DNA from 3 places in the Leuconostoc lactis genome. Region 2 is predicted to be linked to each of the others. Evidence: predicted binding sites of a transcription regulator. Region 2 holds the regulator's gene; each other region holds the start of a gene.

The links. The regulator Rex, encoded in region 2, represses fermentation and respiration genes when NADH is low (regulators of the CRP and FNR family bind a similar motif). The targets are predictions, from matches to a motif close to TTGTGAANTANTTCACAA.
Region 1: a site for Rex is predicted at 1,975-1,992, ahead of FGL80_RS03020 (DoxX family membrane protein). Genes of this name have one in related genera too.
Region 3: a site for Rex is predicted at 1,580-1,597, ahead of adhE (bifunctional acetaldehyde-CoA/alcohol dehydrogenase). Genes of this name have one in related genera too.

What each region holds. Positions count from the first base shown of each region.
Region 1 is NZ_CP042420.1:580,103-583,387, forward strand. Features, by position in the region: gene FGL80_RS03010 (HAD-IIB family hydrolase) at 1-355, shown strand, start outside; gene FGL80_RS03015 (alpha/beta hydrolase) at 352-1,260, opposite strand; gene FGL80_RS03020 (DoxX family membrane protein) at 1,388-1,903, opposite strand; gene FGL80_RS03025 (BMP family lipoprotein) at 2,181-3,242, shown strand.
Region 2 is NZ_CP042420.1:316,821-320,105, forward strand. Features, by position in the region: gene FGL80_RS01520 (lipid II:glycine glycyltransferase FemX) at 53-1,090, opposite strand; gene FGL80_RS01525 (redox-sensing transcriptional repressor Rex) at 1,099-1,746, opposite strand; gene tsaD (tRNA (adenosine(37)-N6)-threonylcarbamoyltransferase complex transferase subunit TsaD) at 1,916-2,926, opposite strand; gene rimI (ribosomal protein S18-alanine N-acetyltransferase) at 2,964-3,285, opposite strand, start outside.
Region 3 is NZ_CP042420.1:622,313-625,597, reverse strand. Features, by position in the region: gene adhE (bifunctional acetaldehyde-CoA/alcohol dehydrogenase) at 1-1,437, opposite strand, end outside; gene FGL80_RS03210 ((S)-acetoin forming diacetyl reductase) at 1,708-2,478, opposite strand; gene FGL80_RS03205 (DUF6198 family protein) at 2,606-3,285, shown strand, end outside.

The DNA.
Region 1 (3,285 bases), 260 kb from region 2:
CACTATGAATTGGCGTGACTTTGATGAATTACAGTTTTATACCGCGGCTAAGCAAACATTGGGGCATGCTGTCCATGTGACCGAAACCGGTACAGGGGCAATTGATATTGTGCCTGCTGGTGTGAATAAGGCAGTGGGGTTGCAAGTATTAGCGGATCACTTAGGGATTGAGATGGCCCATGTTGCTGCGTTTGGTGACGGTGGTAATGATGTTGAGATGTTAACGCATGTGGGTTATCCCTTCATCATGCCAAAAACGACTTTAGTGGGGGACTTTTTACCGGTTGTGGCTGATAATAACCATGACGGTGTCTCGCGCACAATTTTACAATTATTAGCAAAAAACGACGCCTAGTATGGGGCGTCGTTTTTTGGTGTTTCTGTGATAAAGGCGTATTTTTGTTGATAGATGGCATCGGTATCATAATCGGCTGGGCCATGGACACCGTCTGGCACCCACAATGTTTTGGCTGGGCGCAACGTGGCGGTTTGGTAACGTTGCGCGAGATCGACACTCTGTAAATAAGGGACGACGGGATCTTTAGTGCCGGCAATTAAGAAAAGTGGTGGCATTTTTGGTGTCAAATAGGTAGCGGGATTGGCCTGTTTAACACGATCTGGTACAGTTTCTGGTGCGTGGTGATCTAACATAATGCCTTCAAAGGCATCAGCTGTACCGGTCTCTGGGAACTGAGGCGTAATACCGAGCTGTTGGAACTGTTGCGTCATTTGGTCGACTTGATAAGGGCCATATAGACCAATGACGCGCTTGATTTCCGGTAAGGTCGCAATATCTGCTGGTGATAGGGGACCTAGTGGCACACCGGCTGAAAAACTGGCAGCAGCAAGCACGGCTAATTGGGCGCCGCTGGATTCACCAATGAGCGTGAGGTGCGTCATATTCAATTGATAATCCGTTGCATGTTGGGCCAAGAAATGAATGGCAGCACTAATGTCGGCAATTTGTGCGGGGAACTGATTATGGGTGGCGGTGTTGAGGCGATAATCCATGCTAACCACCGCAAAACCAGCTGCTAAAAAGCGTAAACTGGGGTTGAGTTTAAAAGAGGATTTTTGTCCGCGGAGTAAGCCACCACCGTATAAATCAAGAATGACTGGGAAAGATTGCTGACCAGCAGGTAAGTAGATGTCTAAATATTGTCGCGAATCGGGGCCATAAGCCACGTCGCGAATAACGGTATGCGCTGACTCGGGCACTGTTGCGGGGATGAAATGGTAAGGTTTATCTTTGAATTGCATCATACACCTCTAGCGTTTAGTTGTTACGCTCATTATACAGAATGCGTCTATTGCACGACAAGATAAACGCATTGTTGAGGATAATAAAAAAAGACCCAATTGGGTCTTTTTTAAATTGGTTAAAGCGCTAATTGACTTTAATATCATTATTGAGGAAAGGAAACTTTGAACGGAGGAATGGTGTTACCCAGCGATCCAAGCCAATCTTACCCGCATTGTAACCAGAAACCAAGAGCAAGCTGCCGATGAAAATATAAGTTGGGTTGACTGAAACAACACCAGCACCAAGATATGAGAAGTTCATAACAAGTGCAAAGAAGCTAGCAGCGATTGTCAATGTCCCGAAAATAAGACCAAGACCCACTAATAGTTCACCCCAAGCAACCAAAAATGAAAAGAATGCTGTGTTGTGACCGTTATTAGTGAATGTTGACAAGAACCAGTCATACCAAGGAAAGGCCTTTGCACCACTTGGATCTGTTACTGGGTGCTTAATGGCACTCATAATCAAGCCTGATGCATCGAAAGGCTTAGGGCCAGTAAGCTTTTCAAACCCATCTTTTGCCCAACCAAAACCAAGGTAGATACGTAGTATCGTTAATCCCCACATAGCCACTTTTGAGTGACGTAACCAATAAATCATAATTCTTCTCTCCCTTATTGTGTCACGAGTATTCGTGATGTTTATTACAATAAGTAAGTATATACGCTTGTTTGTGAAAAGTAAAACAAGTAAATCGCATTGTTAAAAATAGTATTAACCAGATAGAAAAAATTTAAAAAATAAACTGAGGCAAGTTTATTGGTTGCGTTGATAAAAAATTACTGGTATGATAGTTGACGGTGTATTTAAGCCGAGTTTGGCAAAACACAAATAATTTCTATATATACAGAGAGATATATAGTCGGAGGAAAATTAAATGAAGCGTTCAACATTGATTGGTGGCCTAGTCGCCGCTGTTGCAGTTATTGGTATTGGCACATCTGTTGCCATGAATTCAGGGGCAAAGAAGAAAGATGTTTATTCTGTTGCCTTAGTGACAAGTACTGGCGGTGTCGACGATAAGTCGTTTAACCAATCAGCCTGGACTGGTATCAAGCGTTATGGTGAAAAGAACGGCTTAAAGCAAGGGGCAAACGGTTATACTTATTTTGTCTCAAATGATAATTCTGAAATCAAGTCAAACTTGCAACAAGCCGTGAAAGCGAACTATAAGTTGGTTGTCGGGATTTCATTCATGGGTGGTCCTGCGATGAATCAAGTGGCTAAGGCTAACCCGAAGACTAACTTTGCGATGGTTGAAGCCAAAGTACCAACTAAGAATGCCGTTTCAATTATGTTCCATTCAGAACAATCATCTTATCTTGCAGGTGTTGCCGCAGCGACTGTGTCAAAGACGGGTAAGATTGGTTTCGTTGGTGGTGTGAAGGGTGAAGTTGTTGAACAATTCGAAGCTGGCTTTAAAGCTGGTGTGTTAGCAACAAATCCAAAGGCAACATTCGTGTCACAATATGCCAATACCTTTACTGATGCAGCTAAGGGTAAGACAATTGCCGCAGCCATGTATGCCAGTGGTGTTGATGTGATTTTCCAAGCTGCCGGGGCAACTGGTAACGGGGTCTTTGCTGAGGCGAAGGCTATCAATGAAAACACCACGGCAGACAATAAAGTCTGGGTCATCGGTGTTGACATGGATCAAAAGCAAGATGGTAACTATACAACTAAGGATGGCAAAAAGGCTAACTTCACGTTGGCATCTGCCATTAAGCGGGTTGACAACGCCATCGAATTGGTCGCCGAAGACGGTAAAAAGGGGAAGTTCCCTGGTGGCCAAACTGTAACGTATGGCTTGAAGCAAAAGGGTGTTGATATTGCCCGTGATTCAATGCCAGAAAATGCTTGGGCAGCAACGCAAGCAGCTAAACAAGAAATTTTAGATGGTAAAATTACCGTCCCAACAAAGTTAAGTGAAGTTAAATAAAAAATGAAACGTCGCAAACTAGTCTGACTAGTTTGCGACGTTT
Region 2 (3,285 bases):
TATTTTAATTATAGCATAGTCTTGAATAACTAAAAAAGCCGCCAACGGCGGGTTATTTAAATTGTTCAAGATAAGTTTCATAGGCTGTTTCATCCACAACCCAATCCAGTTCACCAATATATTCGGCTTGTGGATCGTGATAAGCAAAGCCGTGCTTAAATTTATAGAGGCCATCTTCGGGTACAAAATCTCCAACACCGCCAAAATCGTATTCGACTTTGCCAAGTGCCAGACCCCATTTTAGCATTTCCCATTGCACAGCATATGGGCCATAGTGCTTAGCATATTGCCGATCAGAACCGGCATACATATACCAAATTTCATCACCATAGCTAAAACCAATGCCACTGGCAATCACGCGACCTTCAAAGTGTGCTAGGAACACTTTAAATAAGCCTGTGCCAGCCCATAATTGTTGCATACGCAAGAAGTAATCAATTGGCCGGTGAGTAATCCCTTGTGCCGCAGCCATCATCACATAAGTCTCAAAAAAGGCGCGCACATCCGCTTCAGAATCACCAGCAGTCACGGTAACGCCATCTTTGGCCGCGCGACGGATTTGGTTACGATAATCACGTTTGAAGTGTAACATCAATTCTTCTGCCGTCGTAATCGGTGTCGCACCCTCGCCACGACCATCATAATACAACACCACATTTTTGCGTGGTTGGATATTCCCATGCATGTGGTGAATCTCACGATTACGTGTCACAAAACCGGCTGCTTGATATTCGGCATTCAACGCATCGCTATAGGCCACTTCAGGGTCCAAACGAATGAGGAAGACATTATCTGGCAAGGCCGCCAAAGCTTCTTGGATCATACTTTTAATCAACGCCACATTATGAATGTCGCCAATCGGTCCGCGACCAGCATATCCCAGCAACTTGCCCGGCACAGCTTCAACCGTTAACACTGTTAAGACTGCATCAATTTGCCCCGCCGTTTCATGGTAAACATAAACATGACCCCAATTCGCTTTGAGTTCACCCCATAGCGGATCTTGGGTCACCTGGCCACGTGGATCCTCACGAACAAAACGTTGATACGCCTGTACTTTTTCTTGATCATTTAAATCTAAAATCGGCATGTTAGTTATTATCCTGTCGTAATTGAACCATAGTTTTCAATAAAGTAAACCAATGTTTGCAATTCATTGGTCAAATCCACATTTTGCACACGCACGCCACTTGGTACCGTCACACGCAAAGGTGTAAAGTTCAAAATCCCTTTAATCCCAGCATCCACAAGTTCATTTGTGATTTCTTGGGCGACACCTTGTGGTACGGTCAAGATGGCAATGTTAATCCGTTGCGCAGTAATCTGCTCTTTTAATTCAGTCATTGAATAAATCGGCACACCGGCCATAATTGTGCCTGCACGTGACTTATCCACGTCAAAAGCCGCTGAAATACGCATGTTAGAAGACTGGTGAAAGTTAAAGTTAAGCAAAGCTTGCCCCAAATTTCCAGCACCAATTAACGCCACATTAATGAGACTGTCTTGATCCAACACATTGGCAAAGAAATCCAGCAACGCCTTGACATCGTAGCCATAGCCACGCTTGCCTAAGGCACCAAAATAAGAAAAATCACGACGAATCGTGGCCGCATCAAACTTGATTGCATCGCTTAATTCAGCAGAAGAAATGCGGTCAGTCCCCGCATCGTGTAAAAATGTTAAGTAGCGGAAATAAATCGGCAAACGCTTTGCGGTCGCACGCGGGATTTTAGGTTGTGTCATAATTTTCTCCAGTGTTAATGTCGTTATTATCATGCTTGTTTCACCAAACGCAGACGTGATTGTCTGATGAAATCGGCACCTTAGATTACTTTGTGAACTTTTGCATAACTATTGTACCACAAAAATAAGGATCGCAACAAAAGATCGTGATAGATTCACAATCTTATTACGATTATATTAGTTCAAAATCTAAGCCTGGATCAGTATTTAAGTCTAAGCCCGCAAAAATACCTTGTTTATAATTCCAGTAGCCTGCTGCCCCAATCATCGCGGCATTATCACCCGTATATTGCCGTGGCACAGGAATATACGTTGTCTCTGGAAATGACGCCAGCAATTCTTCTAACGTCTCTCGCAATTGTGAATTAGCCGCAACGCCACCAGCCAAGATAAAACTTTTAACTGGATAGTCTTGTAAGGCGCGCTTCGTCCGACCAACTAGCGCGTCCACAACTGCATTTTGGAAACTCGTTGCTAAATCATATTGATCAATTGTTTCACCCTTTTGCTCAGCGTGATGGACATAATTAATCACCGCACTTTTTAAGCCAGAGAAACTAAAGTCATAATTGTCTTCATGTGCCATAGCGGTGGGAAACTTAATCGTTGGTTGCCCTTTGTGCGCCATATCATCAATCGTTTTACCCGCTGGATAAGGCAGCTTTAACAAACGGCCAACTTTATCAAAACTTTCCCCTGCTGCATCATCACGCGTTTCCCCTAACACGGCAAACTCATTTTCGTTTTGCATGAGGACCAGTTCGGTATGACCGCCAGATACCATCAAAGCTAAGGCTGGATAGCGAATTGGCTGATTAAAGTTGGCCGCTGCAATGTGCCCGGCCAAATGATTCACTGGTACAATCGGCAAGTTATGGGCCAACGCAAAGGTCTTTGCGCCCATTAAGCCAACCAATAAAGAACCTACCAGGCCAGGCCCATAGGTCACCGCCACCGCATCAAGCTCCGATGGTGACACGTTAGCTGTGGCCAACGCATCATCTAATACGCGTGTAATCCATTCAATATGATGTCGACTGGCGACTTCCGGTACAATACCACCAAAACGTTGATGGGAATTGATTTGTGTCGCCACGGCGTTGCTTAGGACAATATGGCCATCTTCCACAATGGCAACGCTGGTTTCATCAGCGCTGGATTCAAATGCTATGATTTTTGTCATATTTATGCGTGTGAGTGGTTACCTTAGTAACCTGTGCTCACATTTTCCTTTCCATCATGATCGCGGCATGACCATTTTTATAATACTTTTCACGGCGGTGATAAGGTGAAAAGCCCATCTTTTCATACAGCTGAATCGCTTGATGATTCAACTCATCGACTTCCAATAAAAATCGGGCAACATCTGGCAAAGCCAAAACGGTTGTTAATAGTGCTTGCGCAATACCTTGTCGTTGATAATCCGGTTGGACCGCGATACTACTAATTTCAACTTCATCTAATATCTGGGTAATCCCAATAAAACCACCCGTCGTTAAAAAATAACGACTACGAGGACTTGTGAGTTCATGTTCAAAGACT
Region 3 (3,285 bases), 310 kb from region 2:
ACGAATCCACTGTGGACGGTTACGACGACGCGCCACTGTTTTAATATTAAGCAAATCGTATGTTGACAAGTTGTGAGACAATGAATTCTTCCCCCATGATCCGGTACCAAGCGTCAATGATGGGCGCATAGCATCTGTATAGATATCACCGACACCACCGATTGAATCTGGTTGGTTAACCAAGATACGTGATGCACCGATAGCATCAGCATATTCCTTAATAAATGGATCATCTTGTGATCCGATTTGAATAGCCGCGTTGTGTCCGGCACCTTGATAGTCTAAGAGTGCTTGTACAGTGTCGATAGCTTCTTCACGTGTGTCGACCTTATAAAGTGACAACAATGGTGATAGCTTTTCTGATGACAAGGCTTCACCGATGTTCTTGCGGTCTAATTCAAACAACAAGACATCCTTACCTTCAGGAATCTTAACACCAGCTTGTTCAGCAATCCAACGACCTGACATACCAGCAACTGGACCAGCAACACCAAAGCCTTCTGCATTTGGCTTGAAGACGAAGTCAGCAATCTTCTTGTAGTCCTTCTTAGGTACCAAGTAAGCACCTTGTTCTTGCAACTTTTGCAAAATTTCATCATAAACAGGAGCTTGGATAACCGCTGAGTTTTCAGTGGCACAGATCATACCGTTATCAAAACGCTTTGACAACAACAAGTCAGATACCGCACGGTCTGTGTCAACAGTTGCATCGATATAAACCGCACCGTTACCGGCACCAACACCCATTGAAGGGTTACCTGACTTCAAGGCTGCGTTAACCATTGATGGGCCACCAGTAGCCAAGATTGAGGCAATACCTGGGTTTTGGATCAAAGCTGTTGTTGCATAAATTGATGGTGTTTCAATCCATTGGATGAAGTTCTTAGGTGCGCCAGCCTTCACCGCTGCTTCATAAACAATTTGTGCAGCGTGGGCTGAAGCCTTTTGTGCTTGTGGATGGAAAGCAAAGATAATTGTGTTACGTGTCTTTGCTGTCAACATTGCCTTAAAGATTGTTGTTGACGTTGGATTAGTTGTTGGTACGATACCAGCCAATACACCAAGTGGTGCAGCTACTTCAACCTTTCCTTGGATTTTATCTTCACTAATGACACCAACTGTCTTATCAAACTTGATGGCGTTATAAACAGATTCTGAAGCAAAACGGTTCTTTGTATCCTTATCTTCAACAACTCCACGACCAGTTTCGTCGTGTGCTTCGTGCGCCAATAGCAATGAGTTTTCTGATCCAGCCAATGCCATTGCTGCAACAATCTTATCAACTTGTTCTTGTGTATATGTTGAGAATTCAGCCAAAGCCTTTTGAGACTTTTCAACCAATTCTGCTGTCATTTTTTCAGCTTGTGCTTGTAATTCCGCCTTTTCTTCTGGCGTCAAAGCCTTCTTTGCGGGCTTCTTTTCATTTGAGTCTACCATAATGACTACTCCTTTTATCGTTTGCTCATTTATTAACAATATAAGTATATAACAGCCTGGTTTAAAATGCAAGTTTTTCAGAAACATTTTTTAAAACGTTGATTAATCAGCATTTTAAAACAATTTTATCACTATTATATTTTTGTGCATTTATATACAATGTCAATTAAAAAGGCGAATTGATCACAAAAATCACTGTTAACAACCCGAATAAAACAACATATAAAGAGCGTAGCGCTAAATAGCGCTACGCTCTTTATATAGATATGCTTAATGGAATACCATGCCACCGTCAACAACAATTGTTTGCCCAGTCACATAGTTAGAATCTTCTCCAGCTAGGAAACTCACGACATTAGCAACATCTTCAGGTTCACTCAAACGACCAAGCGCAATCCCATCAGAGAATTGTGCCATCCCCCACTCATCATCTTTGCCAGCATTTTGCCCGACTTCGTGCGCAATGTCCCACATCATTGGTGTTTTAACAATTCCTGGCGCAAAGGCATTCACCGTGATACCAAATTCAGCTAATTCCTTAGCTGTGGTTTGAGTAATACCGCGAATCGCAAATTTCGTTGAACCATACGCCGTCAAATTAGGATTTCCTTGTACGCCCGCTTGAGATGTTGCGTTAATAATTTTACCGCCGTGTCCAAGTGACATAAAGGCATCCGCGGCTGCCTGTGTCCCCCAGACTACACCATTCACATTAATCCCCCAAGTCCAGTTCATATCTTCTTCAGTAACCGACATAATTGGCGTTGTTGGTGCCACGCCTGCGTTATTGACGATAACATTGAATTCACCAAATTTTTCTTTTGTTTCAGCAACTGCTGCAAAAACCTCCGCACGTTTTGCTACGTCTGCCTGAATCGCAATGGCTTCGCCACCGTTGTCGTTAATCTTATCCGCTACTTTCTGCACTTTGTCTAAATGACGGCCAACAACTGCTACCTTAAAGCCATCCTTAACCAATCGTTCCGCAATCGCTTGTCCAATACCTTGTCCAGCTCCTGTTACTAATGCTACTTTCGTCATCTTTTAATGCCCTCCTATTGATAACTATTTCACAAACAATATACACCTTATATGTGAATTTGTAAACAATTACGCTTACATGTTGTTACTGCTATAATAAATGCAAGACAATTAATTGGAGAAATGTATGTATTATCTGGATGGTCAATTTTACCAACTTGGGTTGAAGCAAAAAATCAGTTTCTTTGCCATTTCCCTGATGCTTAATTCGTTTGGTAATGGTTTAAGTGTCGCAACAGCCATGGGTTCTGCGCCGTGGACAGCTGGTGCGGCCAACCTTGCGCATCTCACCGGTTGGCAAATCGGGATTTTCCTGGCCCTATTTGCCACATCGATTGCCTTTTTAAATATGTTTCTCGCCATGAACTTTAATTGGATCCGTTTTACAGGAAATGTACTCTTTGGACTATCTTTTAGTTTGTTGGTCGGCATCTTTGCGGCTTTTTTCGTTAAATTAGGGGTTGATGCCATTGCTTGGTATTGGCGTTTATTGCTCGATGTTTTTGCCATTTGGACGATCGGGGTTGCCATTTCCATTTATCAACGCGTGAATTGGGTCTTACACCCCCTAGACGACTTAACGAATATTTTGCGTTTTGACTATTTTCATGGTGATGCTTCAAAAGCTCAGATGAGTAATTTCATCGTCGCGATTGGGATTTCATGCGTGGCCTTTCTCATTAGCCATCAAATTGTCGCGCTTGGCCTGGTCACACTCGTCTCATTCTTTTTTCAAGGTCGCAATATCGCTTGGGCTGACCGCCATATCTTTAAACATCTTGTTCACGGCGATGTCCGTGGTGACTA